DNA from 4 places in the Mesobacillus sp. genome. Region 4 is predicted to be linked to each of the others. Evidence: riboswitches for the same ligand, from Rfam matches in the RefSeq annotation. Region 4 holds a riboswitch; each other region holds the start of a gene.
The links. Region 4 has a riboswitch for S-adenosylmethionine ahead of AC3EBE_RS11655 (methionine ABC transporter ATP-binding protein). Riboswitches for the same ligand answer to the same signal wherever they lie in the genome.
Positions count from the first base shown of each region.

Region 1: another riboswitch for S-adenosylmethionine. It lies ahead of AC3EBE_RS10560 (LLM class flavin-dependent oxidoreductase); the one in region 4 lies ahead of AC3EBE_RS11655 (methionine ABC transporter ATP-binding protein).
Region 2: another riboswitch for S-adenosylmethionine. It lies ahead of AC3EBE_RS20295 (sugar ABC transporter substrate-binding protein); the one in region 4 lies ahead of AC3EBE_RS11655 (methionine ABC transporter ATP-binding protein).
Region 3: another riboswitch for S-adenosylmethionine. It lies ahead of AC3EBE_RS02405 (methionine ABC transporter ATP-binding protein); the one in region 4 lies ahead of AC3EBE_RS11655 (methionine ABC transporter ATP-binding protein).

Region 1 is NZ_JBYNSB010000027.1:34,286-38,542, forward strand. It holds gene AC3EBE_RS10555 (LL-diaminopimelate aminotransferase) at 96-1,271, shown strand; SAM riboswitch class I at 1,355-1,460, shown strand; partial or broken gene AC3EBE_RS10560 (LLM class flavin-dependent oxidoreductase) at 1,715-2,764, shown strand; gene AC3EBE_RS10565 (ATP-grasp domain-containing protein) at 3,022-3,975, shown strand; gene AC3EBE_RS10570 (pentapeptide repeat-containing protein) at 4,092-4,257, shown strand, end outside.
Region 2 is NZ_JBYNSB010000055.1:75,993-80,249, reverse strand. It holds gene AC3EBE_RS20300 (dynamin family protein) at 1-1,640, shown strand, start outside; SAM riboswitch class I at 1,839-1,947, shown strand; gene AC3EBE_RS20295 (sugar ABC transporter substrate-binding protein) at 2,056-3,156, shown strand; gene AC3EBE_RS20290 (sugar ABC transporter ATP-binding protein) at 3,470-4,257, shown strand, end outside.
Region 3 is NZ_JBYNSB010000009.1:56,512-60,768, reverse strand. It holds gene AC3EBE_RS02415 (MetQ/NlpA family ABC transporter substrate-binding protein) at 1-59, opposite strand, end outside; gene AC3EBE_RS02410 (methionine ABC transporter permease) at 84-749, opposite strand; gene AC3EBE_RS02405 (methionine ABC transporter ATP-binding protein) at 739-1,752, opposite strand; SAM riboswitch class I at 1,844-1,948, opposite strand; gene AC3EBE_RS02400 (chromate transporter) at 2,107-2,637, opposite strand; gene AC3EBE_RS02395 (chromate transporter) at 2,637-3,209, opposite strand; gene AC3EBE_RS02390 (potassium channel family protein) at 3,683-4,257, opposite strand, start outside.
Region 4 is NZ_JBYNSB010000030.1:87,124-91,380, reverse strand. It holds gene AC3EBE_RS11660 (methionine ABC transporter permease) at 1-195, opposite strand, end outside; gene AC3EBE_RS11655 (methionine ABC transporter ATP-binding protein) at 188-1,213, opposite strand; SAM riboswitch class I at 1,435-1,547, opposite strand; gene AC3EBE_RS11650 (O-acetylhomoserine aminocarboxypropyltransferase/cysteine synthase family protein) at 1,665-2,975, opposite strand; SAM riboswitch class I at 3,062-3,162, opposite strand; gene AC3EBE_RS11645 (hypothetical protein) at 3,248-3,565, opposite strand; gene AC3EBE_RS11640 (MFS transporter) at 3,787-4,257, opposite strand, start outside.

The sequences.
Region 1 (4,257 bases), on a different contig from region 4:
ATGAGTCTCCCTGCTATAATGGAATTTATATTTTAAAAAGTAAGAATAATTAATCTACATACATCAGGATGCAAAAACGGTGGAGGGGAAAAGCTATGAATCTAATTGGATCAGAAAAGATCAGGAAAATGTCTTCAAGTATTTTTCAGGAGGTAGTCGACCGGAAGCAGGCAGCCAAGCTGAACGGGAAAGATGTAATTGATCTTAGTATTGGCAGCCCGGATTTTCAGCCGCCATCTTTTGTTGTTGATACACTTGTTGAGTATTCAAAGGATCCTTCCAAATACGGATATACTTTGAAGGGAATCAGCGAATTTAATGAGGCAGTGGCTTATTTTTACCGGGAGCGCTATGGAGTAGAACTGAATGATCAAAATGAAGTGCTGCAGCTAATGGGATCGCAGGATGGACTTGCTCATCTGGCTACTGCAATCATCGATCCAGGGGATTATGTGCTTGTACCTGATCCGGGTTATCCAATCTATGAAGCTAGCGTGAATATCGCGGGAGGGATGATTCATCCAATGCCGTTGCTGGCGGAGAACAAATTTCTGCCCAAGCTTGATGAAGTTCCTGCAGATGTATTGGCGAAAGCGAAAATGATGATATTAAGCTACCCGGGAAACCCTGTCACAGCGCTGGCGGATAGAAGCTTTTTCGAGGAGGTTGTGCAGTTTGCAAAGCTGCATAATATCCTGGTTGTCCATGATTTTGCCTATTCAGAGCTGATTTTTGACAATAACCCGCAAATTAGCTTCATGTCGGTTCCTGGTGCGAAGGAAGTGGGCGTGGAATTCAACTCGCTCTCAAAAACATTTAATATGGCAGGCTGCCGGATTGGATATGTGGTAGGGAATCCAGAAGTCATAAGCTGTCTCGCATCCTTCAAATCACATATCGATTACGGGATTTTTCTGCCGATCCAGAAAGCAGCAGTGACGGCGCTGACTTCAGATTTCTCTTTCCTGCAGGACCAGGTGAATCAATATGAACTAAGGCGGGATACCTTGATCAATGGTTTGAGGGACAGCGGCTGGCAGGTTGCTAAATCACCGGCAACTATGTTTGTCTGGGCAAAGATTCCTGCGGGGTGGAAGTCACGAGAGTTTGCATTCAAGCTGATTGAGGAGGAGGGAGTCGCTGTTGTGCCAGGTGATGCTTTTGGCAAACAGGGAGAGGGCTATGTCCGAATCGCAATGGTGCAGCCGTCTGAACGCCTGACAGAGGCAGCTCAGCGTGTAGATCAGTTTTTGCTTGCCCAAACAAAATAAAAAAATATTTCGGTAAACGAATTGACTTTTATATTAATTTAGAATATTATCACTTTAGTGAACTAAAACTTTATATGATTTTCTTCTTATCAAGAGAGGTGGAGGGATAGGCCCTGCGAAACCTCGGCAACAGGTTCTTTACGAATACTGTGCCAATTCCTGCGGACATTATTGTCTGAAAGATGAGAAGAGAGTGCTTATTGAACTCTCTTCTTTATGAAGGGAGTTTTTGTTTTATCGGAGGCTTTTTCAGGATTGTACTTTTGAAAGATTCAAATTTGAAAAGCGGAATATTGTACCAGACGGTGCATTAGAACAATCCAACTTGTAAAAAGGAAAACGAGTTGTTCTGACAGTTTTAAGTGTTAAATTTTTTATCCATAATGCCAACTTAACAGGTTGGTATAGTAGAGTTAATGTTAAGCAGCGGAGGAGAGATTAGGATGAAGTATGGTTTTTGGCTGCCGATTTTCGGTGGATGGTTAAGAAATGTTGAGGATGAACAAATGCCGGCTACGTTCGAGTATAACAAGGAATTGATCCAGGCTGCAGAGCGTTGGGGATATTCAACAACTTTAATAGCAGAGCTTTACTTGAATGATATCAAAGGGCCGGAGCATGATTCGCTCGAAGCCTGGACTACTGCAGCGGCACTGGCATCGGTAACTGAGAAGATAGAAATCATGGCAGCAGTGCGTCCGGGATTTCACAATCCTGCAATCACTGCCAAAATGGCAGCAAATATTGATCAAATCAGTAATGGACGATTTACCCTGAATGTCGTTTCAGCATGGTGAGAAGAGGAAGCCCGACAGTATGGCGGAATCTTCACAGAGCATGACGAGCGTTATGACAGAACAAGGGAGTTCATCGATGTCCTGAAAGGGCTTTGGAGCGAACCTAGTTTTTCTTTTGACGGAAATTTCTATCAGCTGAAAGATACTAAGCTATATCCAAAACCAGTCCAGCGGCCTAATCCAATTTTGTATGCCGGTGGCGAAAGCGAGAAAGGCAAACAGACGATTGTGGAAAAATGTGATGCATATGTGATGCATGGCGGCACTGTGGAAGAGATTGAAAGAAAGATTTCCGATATGAAATCTCGGAGAGCAAAAACCGAGAATCCTGAGCTGTCAGAGTTCGGGATGGCAGCTTACGTCATTTGCAGGGATACCGAGGAAGAGGCACAGGCTGAACTCGCAAGAATTACGGATGTGAAGGAATCCAGTGCATATGCCGGTTTTAAAGATTTCACAAGCAAATCCCAGCTGGAACAGCAGATCCAGCTTCAGGATTACTCCGTTTCCAATCGCGGATTGAGGCCAAATTTAATTGGAACACCAGACCAGATTGCTGAAGAGATTTTACAGTATGAGGAAGCTGGACTTGGTCTGCTGCTTCTGCAATTCTCTCCTCAGCTTGAGGAAATGGAGCGGTTCGCAAAACAAGTCATGCCGCTTGTTGAGGAAAAAAGAAAAAGCCTGGCCGTTTAAGTTTTTTTAATAAAAGGCTCTGTAATATACCAATGTTGAATTATAATCCTGTTGCTCTTCGTTCCAGGCGCGCAGACTCCTTCGGGATAAGCGGGCAGGTGAGACCTAGGTAGAAATGGCCCGAAAAGAAGGGGCCATTTTACCCCGCAGAAGCGAAGCGCCGAGGAGGCTCAGCGCACGCCCCGAGGAAAGCGAAGCGCCTGGAACGAAAATCAACAGCTTTGTATAACAGAGCCTAATAAAAAGGAGATGAAACTATGAGCAAAGTATATATAATTCATGAAAATAGCGAATGGACCATTCATCTGACAAAAAGACTTGAGGAATTGAATGTCCCGTTTGAAGAATGGCATCTTGATCAGGGAACATTGGATTTAACAGCAGAGCCGCCAGAAGGCATCTTTTACAGCAGGATGAGTGCATCTTCCCATACAAGGGGGCATCGTTTTGCACCAGAGTATGCATCACAAGTACTAGCCTGGCTGGAAAGCCACGGCAGGAAAGTATTCAACGGAACGAGGGCCCTTGAGCTTGAAGTGAGCAAGGTAAAACAATACCTTGAACTAAACAAGCATGGTGTAAAAACGCCAAAGACAATAGCGGCAGTCGGGAAGGAACACCTGCTTGAAGCAGCCAGGGATTTCGAGGGAAAACCTTTTATAACGAAGCATAACCGGGCAGGCAAGGGGCTCGGCGTACAGCTATTCCAGTCGATTGAAGGCTTGAAGTCATATGTGGGAGGGGCTTCATTCGAAGAACCGGTAGACGGTGTAACCCTGATCCAGGAGTATATCCAGTCGCCAGACAGCAGCATCACTAGGTGTGAATTTGTTGGCGGAGAATTTGTCTATGCTGTAAGAGTTGATACGTCAGAAGGCTTTGAACTATGTCCTGCAGATGCCTGCCAGATTGGAGACCTATTTTGTCCTGTCGGAGAAGAAACTGAACAGAAACCCAAATTCCAGATAAAAGAAAGCTTTTATGATTCAATCATTGAAAAATACAAGAGGGTACTTAAAGCAAATAACATTTTCGTAGCGGGAATTGAATTCATTCAGAATGAGCAGGGAGAAATTTTCACCTACGATATCAATACGAATACGAATTATAATTCTGATGCAGAAAAAGCGGCTGGTAAATATGGAATGCTGGAGCTTGCAGGATTTCTGAAAAGAGAGCTTCAGGCTGAGTATTCTTTATCGAGAGTATAAAGGATTGAGAAGCAGCGTGGCGAATTTCGTCCGCTGCTTTTACTATTTTTAAGGAAAAATATGCTAGACTGATTAGAGTGGATGTTTTTGAGTTAATTGAGACGGAGTTGTGGAAAGTGCCAAATCAAGTAATAAATGACCATGATCTTATAAATAAATTGAGCTCTGACTGTGGAAGCTGCTTTGGACTTTGCTGTGTAGCATTGCCTTTTGCCAAATCTGCTGATTTTGCAAAGGATAAAGCTGGCGGTATTCCTTGCAGCAACCTTCAAAACGATTTTA
Region 2 (4,257 bases), on a different contig from region 4:
TGCAGGAATTAAATGAATCAAATACCCACAACCTTCTTGTTGCTGGTGTATCAGGCAATGGCAAGTCATCCTTTGTCAATACGATCATTGGTGAAGAATTGATCAATGCCCCAACTGCAGCAGTAATCCAGTTCAAAGACCAAGAAAACACAGAAATCCATGAAATAACAGATACAGCCGTGCGTGAAATTCACGAAGTGGAGGATTTCCAGGAGTCAGTTGGAGTCCGCCGCCAGACGCATAAAAACGAGACGATTATTGACTTCAAAGCGCAATTCCCATTCTTGCGCGATCATGGCCTGGCTTTAATCGACACACCAGGAGTCAACCGCAATAACTATGACAAGCACCCGCTGTTCAATTATCTGAGGTATGCCGACAGCCTGCTGTTCGTGCTAAATGCAAATGATCCTTTTACAGAGAAGGAGAGGGAAATCCTTACGCAGATCTCCGAATATTTCCCGAACCTGCCGATCCACTTCCTGTTGAATAAAATGGATGTGATCTACAGCCAGCAGGAAGCGATTGAGGTATTTGACAATACATGGACTGAAATCAGCCAGTATTATCCTGAAGCGAAGATGTTCGCCTTCTCGGCTAATTATGATACCCAGCAGCAGCTCAAGGACTTCTCCGATTTTATAAAAACAAATAAAAATGCCATCGATTTTGAGGAAGAGCGCACAAGCAAGCTGCAATTCTTCGTCAGAAGGGCAATCACGTATCTTCTGGATAAGCGAATCGAAATCGAGAACAACCATATGGAATCAATCAGCTGGAATGAAGAAATGGTTGTGAAGCTGAATGGCGCAATCAATCAGCTTGGCGATATTGAGGAAGAAAAATCTCGCTCCATCAAAAAATCGTTCCGTAAAATCAAGGACGATACCCGTGCAGATATCATCGAGAAGGTTCCCGGAATTCTGCGGAGCTGCTCTGATTTAGTTACAGAGGAAAGTGATTTTGGAAAGCTGCACGATCAAATTGATGAAGAAATGAATAAAAGAATCCAGGAATATTTCGATGGAACCGTCCTGCCGAAGTTCCGCGAAACACTTGAGGACTGGATCCAATTTTCGAAGGATGAATTCGACCATAGCCAATCGTATTTGAACGAAATGGCAGAAGGTTTCAATGCAATGTATGGTGATGATCGCCTGCAGCTTGATTGCGACTTCAGGGTGCTTGATGACTGGCGCCGCGACGCCGACAGGATGACGAATGGCATCTTTTATGAAAAAGTAAACATCATGCACCGCTCAACACCGCAGCAGTTCTTCCTGAAAAGCGCCGGCAAGCTGCTCGGAGTGCTGCCGCAAAACAATACCATGCTGTATAATCGCTATAAAACCTACATTGAAACAGAAGATTACTATGATATCGGCGTCACAATCGCCAACAAATTCCTGCAGCAATTCGAGATTTTTGAAAAATCGATTGAACGCGATGTTAACCTGTTCTTCAAACATCCATTCATTGAGCTCGAGAAAGCCGTGGAAGAAGCAGAAAATGAAATTCAATACGGCAAGACTGAGCTTGAAAAATTAAGATTAAATCCTGAACTGTACCGTGACCCGCTGACACTGTTCGAAGTAAAGCTTCGGCAGTATGAGTGGATGACCGCCGCAGGCAGGGGATAATGAGGGAATGGAAGACTCCTATTTTGGGAGTCTTCTTTTTTATGAGGCCTATTTTGCATTGGGAAGTCCCTATTCGTGAGTATTATTTTCAAATAAAATAATTACATAAAATTTAATTTTCATAATAATATTGACAATATCATTATAGGAGATTAAAGTAAGTTTATCGATTTGCTCCGTTAACTTAATAAAGAAATTCTCTTATCAAGAGTGGCAGAGGGACTGGCCCTATGACGCCCGGCAACCGTTCCATTATGGAATTGGTGCTAAATCCTGCAAAACATTTATATGTTTTGAAAGATAAGAGAGGAAGAATCCGTTTGTACTTCTGCGTTGATGAAACCTCTCTTTTCTGGAGAGGTTTTTTTGTTTGTGTTTATCAAAAAGCAAATCAACACATAAGGGGGATCTAGACATGAAGAGAAATGGTGTAAAGAAAGTATTTTTAACAGCAATTGCGGCGGCGCTGCTTCTGACAGGCTGCGGCGGCGGAGAAACAAAGACCGCAAGCGGTCCGGTTGAAGGAGTGCCAGACCGGTTCGCAAAAGGGGAAGAAGTAAAAATCAAGGTCATCCGCAAAATCGGCGGGGATGATCATACTGCCCAATATCTTGCTGGTGCTAAGGCAGAAGGCGAAGCGCTCGGCTTCAAGGTGGACGTATTCACAGCAAATGGCGATACAGCGAAGTTCCATGATGCCATCAACCAGGCGCTTCAGCAGGACTACGATGGTTTCCTGATTTCACATGGTGACGATGCGGCAACGGTTGAAGACGTGAAAAAGCTAGCTGAAAAAGGAAAAAGCGTGGTCACATTTGACTCAAATCCAGATATATCTCAGGTGGAAGGTGTCACTCTAACTTCCCAGGATGATGAAGCACTTGCCAAGCTGGCACTTGATCAGCTTGTAAAAGAACAGAACGGCGAAGCCAATATTGTTTATCTATGGGTGGACGGTTTCCCGCCAATGGTTAGAAGAAACAAAGTTTATGAGGAAACATTGAAAGCAAATCCAGGCATCAAGGAAGTCGAGAGATTCGGAGTTGCCGCTGCAGATACAAGTGTCCAGACACAGAATGCTGTGGCAGCGATGCTGAACAAGCATCCAAAAGGTGAAATCGATGCGATTTTTGCAACATGGGACGCATTCGCAATCGGTGCTGCCCGTGCAATCAAGGAAGCAGGCCGCGATGAAGTCAAGATTTACGGAATTGACGTATCAAATGCTGACCTTCAGGAAATCCAGGGTGAAGGAAGCTCATGGAAATATACTGCTGCTGTTGATCCAAAGCTGATTGGTGCGGTAAATATGAGAATTCTTGCGAAAAAGCTTGCAGGTGAAGAAACACCAGCAACATACGATCTTGAAGCAGCATTGATTTCACAGGAAAAGCTTCAGGAGTCCAAAGAGAAGGTCAACATGGTGAACCTTGCAGACATCATCCCTGGCTGGGGCCAATCGGATGCGTTCGAAGAGGACTGGATGAAGAAATTGCGAGATCATTATAAAAAATAAGCCGTGTTCGTAAAAAAACGCAGCCGAATTATAAAACTGGTCTCACTTTAAAGGAAATCAGCCATTTTAACAGCAACTTTGCATCAGACAACAGCAGAAAATAAGAATTATCTGCGAGAAGATAATTATATCGACGAAAAATAAAATATATCGACGAAAAATAGAATATATCGGCGGAAAACACCAATATATCGACGAACTGGAAATTTCAAGCCGTTTTTTCCAGTCACTAAAAATCAAACCATCTCCTGCAGACACTCTCAGCCTAAGAGAGTGTCTGCTTTGCAGATTAATAGGGGGAGGCTGAAACAGGATGGCAGCTAAACAACTAGAGATGAGAGGAATCAGCATAGAGTTTCCCGGTGTGCGCGCACTGAACCACGTTGATTTCATCACAGAGACAGGCAAAATCCAGGCACTGATCGGCGCGAATGGAGCAGGCAAATCAACGTTGATGAAGGTCCTTTCCGGTGCATATGGACACTATACAGGGGAGATTTTCCTGGCAGATGAAAAAATCGACATCCGGACGCCGGCAGATGCACAGCGGTTTGGAATCCAGACCGTGTACCAGGAAGTTGATACGGCGATCATTCCTTCGCTGACAGTCGCTGAAAATATCATGCTGAACCACACCGTGCAATCAATGGGAAACCAGCATTGGATCAATTGGAAGCAGCTATTCAATCAGGCCGTAGAAATCCTTCAGGGAATGAACCTGAGTATCCCGGCAAAAAAGCTTGCCGGTGAGCTGACTCTTGCTGAAAAACAGCTAGTGCTGATTGCCAGGGCCATCTCCAGCAATTGTACGTTCCTGATACTCGACGAGCCAACCGCACCGCTCAGCCATACAGAAACAACCGAATTATTCAGGATTACCCGTGAATTGGCGGCTAATGGCGTCGGGATTATTTTCATTTCCCACCGGATGCCAGAAATTTTTGAACTGTGTGATGAGCTGACTGTCATGAGAAATGGCGAGTTTGTTGTAAAAAAGCAAACAAAAGACACCTATGCGAATCAGGTAATTGAATACATGCTGGGAAGGAAGCTGGAGGATCAATTTCCAGATAGAATCCCAATAACAAGCAGCGAAATCCT
Region 3 (4,257 bases), on a different contig from region 4:
CATGCAGCAAGCAATCCAATTGTTAATAGTAAGATGACTGAGTACAAAAGCTTTTTCATTAAAATAACCCCCATTTTTTATTGTTATCTTTTATCTACTAATCTGGCGATTTTATCCCCGCCGAACTGAATAAGCTGGACAAGGCAAATCAGGATAATAACTGTAGTAATCATGACGGTGTTGTCATAGCGATAGTAGCCGAAACGGATTGCAAGGTCCCCGACTCCCCCGCCGCCGACAATACCTGCCATTGCTGAGTATGCAACAAGGCTGATGATTGTAATCGTCACTCCCTGGACGATTCCAGGGCGGGCTTCTGGAATAAGGACATCTTTAATGATCATCCACGGGGTGGCACCCGTAGCGACTGCCGCCTCAATGACTCCTTTATCAATCTCCCGGAAGCTTTGCTCTACAATTCTCGCAAAAAACGGAATGGCAGCTACCGATAATGAAACAGATGCTGCTGTTGGCCCGATTGTCGTACCAGCGATTAAGTTTGCCAGCGGCAGCAGGGCAATCAACAGGATAATAAATGGAACTGAACGGATCATATTCACGATGAAGCCAGCAATATTCTTAAAAATCCGATTTTCAAGGAACAAGCCTTTATCAGTCACAAACAGCAGCACTCCCGTTGGCAGCCCGACAATGACTGACACAAGGATTGAAATCCCGACCATATAAATGGTTTCAAAAAAAGCTTTGTTCAATTCAGGAAGCAGGGAGACCAGGCTTTCAGGCAGCATCGTGAATCACCTCCAGATTTTTTGTTCTTGATCCGATATAGTCGATTGCACGATCAAGCTCTTGTATATCTCCTGTTACCTCCATGATAAAAATACCTAAAGGTACATCCTGTATGTATTCGATTTTTCCATGAAGGATATTGCCGCGGACCTTGAACTTCTGGAATACATCGGAAATGACGGATTGTTCTGCGATCGCACCCTGGAAAAAGATTTTGATGATTTTCCCGGACCTTCCCTCCAGCAGCCTTTCAGGAAGATCGAACTTGAGAATCGAGTTTACAAAGTCTTTTGTCAGCTGCTCCTGCGGGTTGGCGAAAACATCGTATACATTGCCTTCCTCGATGACCTTTCCATCCTGCATAACCGCCATTCTGTCACAAATGGTCTTCACTACCTCCATCTCATGGGTGATAAGAACAATTGTTATGCCTAGCTCGATATTGATCTTTTTCAAAAGAGCCAGAATCGATTGGGTTGTGCTTGGGTCCAATGCAGAGGTTGCTTCGTCACACAACAGCACAGATGGGTTGTTCGCCAGCGCACGCGCTATGCCGACACGCTGTTTTTGGCCGCCGGATAATTGGGCCGGATAGACATCTTTCTTATCTGACAGGCCAACCATATCCAGGAGTTCTACGACTCTATCGGCAATTTCTCCTTTTGGAGTGCCAGCCGCTTTTAATGCAAAAGCAATATTCTCACTCACTGTTTTGGCACTGACCAGATGAAAATGCTGAAAAATCATACCGATTTTCAAGCGCGCCTTGCGCAGGTCATTTTTATTTAATCCAGTGAGCTCGACTCCGTCGATGATCACCTGGCCAGACGTCGGCTTTTCCAGGAGGTTCAGGCATCTGAGCAAAGAGCTTTTCCCTGCTCCGCTGTAGCCGACGATTCCAAAAACCTCCCCTTTATTAACTTTTAATGAAACATGATCAACCCCGGTAACTGTACCTTTTTTCGTTTCATATACCTTGACCAATTCTTTTATCTCAATCATTTCTTTCCCCCCGTCCCAGGTTCTTTCGTAACGGTAAAAAATAAAAAATGCCTCTTTCATTCACAGAAAGAGGCATCGTAAAAATCTATACGACTTATCTCTCAGAATGAATTCATTCTGCAGGAAGTGGCACCGTTCCAAAATGGAGGTTGCCGGACGTCATAGGGCCTAGTCCCTCGGTCACTCTTGATAAGTAACTTATTTAATTTTAATAATAGAAATCATAAAACCTTCTGATTTGTTTGTCAACATAGTATTTTTGCGAACTTTATAATGGTATCGCTTTCATCGTTGAGGCAGTATAGAGAAATTTTTTTCAGCAAAAAAGCAAAATAGAAAATAGGAACCCCCTTTTTATGATAAAACAAGGGCTCCATAAACTAATGCACCAGCAATGACATAAGCAGAATGCACTTTCATCTTTTCCATTAACACATAGCTGATGCCGCCGATAAGAATGGTCTGCAGAAGCCCGACTCCTTCATAAGAAGAGAAAAGGAAATCGTAGGTCATGACTCCAAGCAATACAGCAATTACCGGACGGACAATAATGGTCAGCCGTTTTACCTTGGGTGAATCTTTAAACTTCATAAGCAAGCCAAGGAGTCCGATCATCAAGACCAGCGAAGGCGCCACCGTTGCAAAGACTCCTACTATAGCACCCAGAACCCCGCCCTCGGAATAGCCAATATAGCCGGCCATTTTCGTGGCTATTGGTCCCGGCAATGCATTACCCATCGCGAGCACTTCGCTGAACTCATTGACCGTCATCCAGCCGTAGCGGTCGACGACCTCGTTCTCAATCAGCGGAATGGAAGCTGGGCCGCCGCCATAGCCGAGAATCCCAGGAATGAAAAATGCCAAAAATATTTTAAAATAAAGCATCACTTATCCCCTCCCGCATCTTTTTGCATGGAGGGAGATGGTCCCTTCATGAGCAAGGCACCGATTAACAGCACAAAAATCAGGATTGCTGGATGCAGGTGCAGAAACTGAAGCAGCAGCAGGCTGCCTCCGAGCGCAATAACAGTCCATTTCCATCCCAGCTTGGAGGTACCCGATTTTTTTATAAAGTCCCAGGTAAGGACAGCAAGCATTACAGCAACAACTGGCACGACAGCCTGGGCCATCCCGCTTACCCACGGCTCATCCTTGTAGGCATTAAGACCGGTCAGGAGGAGGATCATCAAGATGATTGTCGGTATGATTGTTGCTGCAAGCGCGGTTATCATCCCAAGAACTCCGCCCACCCGGAAGCCGATATAACCGGCCATTTTTGTGTTAATCGGACCTGGGAGGGCATTTCCCAATGCAAGGATATCGCTGAATTCATCTGAATCCATCCATTTATATTTCTCTACAACTTCCTTATGTACTAGTGGAATGGAGGACGGACCGCCCCCATAGCCGAGAATTCCGACCCGAAAAAAAGCCAAAAACAAATCAGCCTGTTTCATGCCCTTCACCTTCTTTTTGTAATCACTTTTCCATGCCAGTTTCTATTTATCTATCCCCTGATTGTACAAACAAGTAAAAAGTATCACAGCACATCAGCCGCGATAATTACATTTTACCTGTTAATGTTAAATACGGAAACCGAAATATTTCTCTTCCCCAGCTTTAGGCTAAGGTTATTTCCTGATCGTTTGCAGTTTATTAAAATACAGGGAGCCAATGGAGAGAATGGTGCAGATGCAATTGACACTGGTTGCTGAACAAAATTATCAGGCACCGGAAAAAAGGGGACCAATGATGCAGATTTGTGACCGAAAATTCCAGCCACCGGAAAAAGGCCATAAATAGAGCACATTAATGACCGAAAATTCCAATACTCGGAAAAATAGGGCTCAAATGAAGCAGCAGGTCATTAATCGCCACGCATCTTCCCCAAAAATAAGGCAGGCTGTACAAAACAGCCTGCCTAGCTAGATTATTTCACTTTTGAAAATCTGTTCAAATCTCCGTTTTCTCCGAGAACGATCAGGATGTCTTCGGCTCTTAATGTTTTTTCAGGGTCAGGGGAAATGTCTACCTTCGTACCTGTTTTTACTCCGATAACGGTGATATTGTATTTTGCACGGAGATTGATCTCGATCAGGTTTTTGCCTGCCATGCTCATTGGGAGTTTGATTTCTTCAATGCTGTAGTCATCTGAAAGCTCGATGAAGTTCAGTACGTTAGGTGAGGCCATCAGCTGATGTGCTACTCTTTCTCCCATATCTCTTTCCGGGAAGATGACTTTGTCTGCCCCGACCTTGAACAATACCTGTGCATGGTGCTTGTTGAGCGCTTTTGCGACGACATTGGCTACTCCCATTTCCTTGAGGATGAGAACTGTCAGGATACTTGCCTGGATGTCGTCGCCAATCGCAACGATAACTGTATCAAAGTTCCTGATTCCAACAGCCCTCAGCGTTTGCTCATCGGTTGAATCGCCGATTACTGCATGAGTGACGTGTTCCTTGTATTCCTCAATATATTGTTCTTTTTTATCGATTGCGAGTA
Region 4 (4,257 bases):
TACGATTGCACTTAACACAACATTCACCGGTCTATTTTCCCAAATATTGCCCTTTGATGTCAGGAACAGCAGTAAGCCGAGAATGGCTCCAAGAATAAAGGTGGCAACCACTGAGATGGCACTCATGTATAGTGTTTCAACAGTAGCTTCCCACATTCTGTCCCAGTTCACGTTTGGAAAGAATTTCTCAGCCATTGCTTACCACCTCCACTCCAACTTCCTGCTGACTGATATAATCGATTGCCCGCTTAAGGTCGCTATCTTCTCCATCCATGTGGATGAACAAAGTACCATATGAACCATTTTGGGTCTGTGAAATCTTCCCTTGTAAAATATTCACCATTATCGGGAATTCCCTGATCAAGTTGGTGATCAGCGGCTGTTCTGCGCCCTCGCCAACGAATGTCAGCTGGACAACACGTCCGTGAGGGTAACGAGATAATAAGTGCTCGACTGTTTCTTTTGTTTCTTCAGGCTCGGTAACCTGCTGGACAAATCTCTTGGTGATTGGCTGCTGAGGATTTTTAAATACCTCCAGCACCGGCCCGGTTTCTACCACTCGCCCGCCTTCCATGACAGCGACCCGATGGCAGATTTTCCTGATGACATGCATCTCATGAGTAATCAGGACTATCGTCAGACCCAGTCTCTCATTGATGTCAACAAGCAGGTCAAGGATTTGGTCAGTTGTCTGCGGATCAAGTGCTGAAGTGGCTTCATCACAAAGCAGTACTTTCGGGTTATTCGCAAGAGCCCTTGCAATCCCGACCCTCTGCTTCTGTCCCCCGCTCAGCTGAGATGGATAAGCATCCCCTCTGCCCTCAAGGCCAACAAGATCAATTAGTTCTTTCACGCGCTTTTCCCTGGCATCCTTTGGCACTCCGGCGATTTCAAGCGGAAAAGCGATATTTTCTGCGACTGTCCTTGACCAGAGCAAATTAAAATGCTGGAAAATCATGCTGATTTCCTGGCGGGCTTTCCGCAGTTCAGCACCTCTTATTCTCGAAACTTCCCTGCCAGCCACGACCACCGATCCTGAAGTAGGAATCTCCAGCCCGTTCAGCATGCGGATCAATGTACTTTTACCAGCACCACTATAACCAATTACACCGAAGATTTCGCCTTCTTTAATATCCAGGTTGACGTCGTCAACGGCTTTTACCTCTCCTCTTTTTGATGAATAAATTTTGATTGCTTTTTTTATCGAAATCAATTGACTCACCTTCTTTGCACCCGTGTTTTTTCACATCTAAACAGCGTTAGTCCACTAATATTTATCGATGTTATCAATCTAGTTTCCCATTCCCTTAACAAAATCATTCAAACTTGAGTAGAGCATGGATTCCAAGGTCATTCGGGAACCAAATCATGTTCTTAAAATAATAAAAGCCTCTCTGCATATGAGCAGAAAGGCATAATTGTAGGCTATCCTTTCTCTCATCTTTCAAAGCTCCAGCTTTGAGTGAATTGGCACCATTTCAATAAGCAAGCTTACTGACGGTTGCCGGGCTTCATAGGGCACTTCCCTCCACCTCTCTTGATAAGAGTACGCTATTAAATTATTTCATCGTTTTTTCAGTACGAGTGTGATTTTAGCACGGAATAAAAAAGAGTGTCAACAAAATTATTTCTAAATATTAAGTGGAATGTTCTGGATATTCAACTTAAGCAAGGACGGATGGGACCCCAGTTGCTTTTTCAATGGCCTGCTCAAGGTCTGCGAGAATATCATCTATATTTTCGATTCCAACTGATAAGCGAATCAGGTCCTCAGGAACTCCTGCCGCTTTGAGTCCTTCAGAGTCCAGCTGCTGGTGGGTCGTGCTGGCAGGGTGAATGATCAGGCTCTTGGCATCTCCAACATTGGCGAGATGGGACCATAAGTTGACCGAATTGATCAGCTTCGCCCCTGCTTCGCGTCCTCCTTCAATGCCAAATATGACAACTGAACCTGCCCCCTTCGGCAAGTACTGGTCAGCAAGCTTTTTATCAGGATGCTGATCATTCCCCGGATAGGATACCCAGGTGACAGCCGGATGGGCTTCCAGGAATTCAACGAGCTTTCGTGTATTGGCCACATGCTCTTTCATGCGCACATGGAGTGTTTCAATTCCAAGGTTGAACTGGAAAGCGCTAGCAGGGCTGATTGATGGACCGAGGTCTCGTAAAAGCTGGACTCTGGCTTTAACGATAAAGGCGGCTGGCCCGATTGCTTCACTGTAAACCAAATCATGATAGCTGGAATCAGGCTCATTGAATCCAGGGAATTTAGGAGATTTCCAGTCAAAATTACCGCCGTCGACGATAATTCCTCCTAAAACAGTACCATTACCCAGCAGCCATTTAGTCGCCGAGTGGATAACGATATCTGCACCATGCTCAATCGGCCTGCAAAGGTATGGAGTGGCAAATGTATTATCAATAATCAGCGGAACTCCTGCTTCATGGGCAATGTCCGCAACTGCCTTAATATCAAGGATCCTGAGACTTGGGTTGCCGATTGTTTCAGCAAAGACAGCTTTTGTATTAGGAGTAATCGCTTTACGGAAATTTTCCGGGTCTGTTGCATCTACAAACTTAACTTTAATTCCGTACTTAGGCAAAGTCACGGCAAACAGATTATAAGTTCCGCCGTATAAATTGGATGACGCTACAACTTCATCTCCGGCATGCGCGACATTAAGAATGGACATAGTGATAGCTGCCATCCCGCTGGCTACCGCGAGTGCCCCAATGCCCCCCTCCAGCAATGCAACCTTTTCCTCAAGGGCCGTAACCGTCGGGTTATGTATCCTTGAGTAAATATATCCCTCTTCTTTCAAAGCGAAAAGATCTGCCGCATGGTTCGTATCATTGAATTGAAAGGCATTGCTCGAATAAATCGGAAGCGAACGAGCTCCTGTCACCGGGTCAGGCGACTGCCCCCCATGGACTCCTAATGTTTCAATTTTGTAATTTTGCTGTTCTTTCGCCATTTCCATCTCTCCATTCAATCAGATTAATTTTAGGAAAGAAGATGCAAAAAAACCCTCTTCTTAAGAAGAGGGTTCATGATCATCTCTCCTTATCTTTCAGAGCATTACCTCTGATGGAATTAGCACCGTGTTTAAAACCGGTTGCCGGGCTTCATTGGGCCAGTCCCTCCGCCTCTCTTGATAAGAATATTCAGTTGATGTTCAAATTAATTTTACAAGTTAAAGTGATAATATCATGCAGTGAATCAAGCGGTCAAATATTTTTTAATTTTTCAGATAAAAACTTCTTCAGGCAGCGGCCGTGCCAGATAAATTATGGACTCCAGCGCAAGCAAAGTTCTGAAAGGGCACTCCAATTTCACATATCCGAGTTGTATAGCATCACGAAGTTTAATTTTCCCATCGAGCAAATACCGCATATTCCCCTCATTTCCAATCAGTGAAATATGCTGATCAGCTTGGGGACACCAGCCTTCGGTAAGATTTATTATATTCTTGTGAATGTGCAAGCAAAAAACTCCATATTCTATTTCAAACTCCAGGCAAAGGTTCATATTATGCGCTAGCTGCATAATATGATTCTTCTTCATCAGAACATTCCTGAAATCTTCAATTCTTTCCTTCATGCCGATCATCTCCCTAATATACATATTCCTTTTTATCAGGGAAAAACCTGTTTAATTCCTTCGACAAATAATATGGAAAAGTCGATTGCTAGCCATGATTTGATTCCTAAAAAAAAGACAATACCGTTGGATAATTCGGCATTGTCTTTCATTTCCCGAGAAATATCTCTACACCAATGGCGGTTTTACGCGGGTTTTGTTTCAAGAACGTTCGGTTTTGGCTTATTCATGCTTCTAAATACTATGAAGAAGTAAATTGAGCCGACTAGATATAAACATGCTGTAATACTGAATACCGCAGCATAACCCCAGTATGATCCGTATTTCAGGACAATCCCGGTGGACACAGGCCCCATAAGTGCCCAGCCCAGGTTAAAAACCATCTGGTTTACCGAATTGGCGAGTCCCTTCATGGAATCATCGACTTTCGACATCATCAACGACATTTGGATCGGGTTTCCGGCATTCATCAAAGCCTGCCGGAATAAAAATCCTAAAGCTGCCAGCCAAAATTGCTGGGTATAGGCGGTTAAAAGCAAGAATGGAAGGGAAAGAAGCTGGAGCACAGCGACTGCTTTTACCTCTCCAAGCCTGCGGACAACCATCGGCCCAATAATCATCGCAACCGCTGTTGCACCCTGACCGAGGGAAATGAC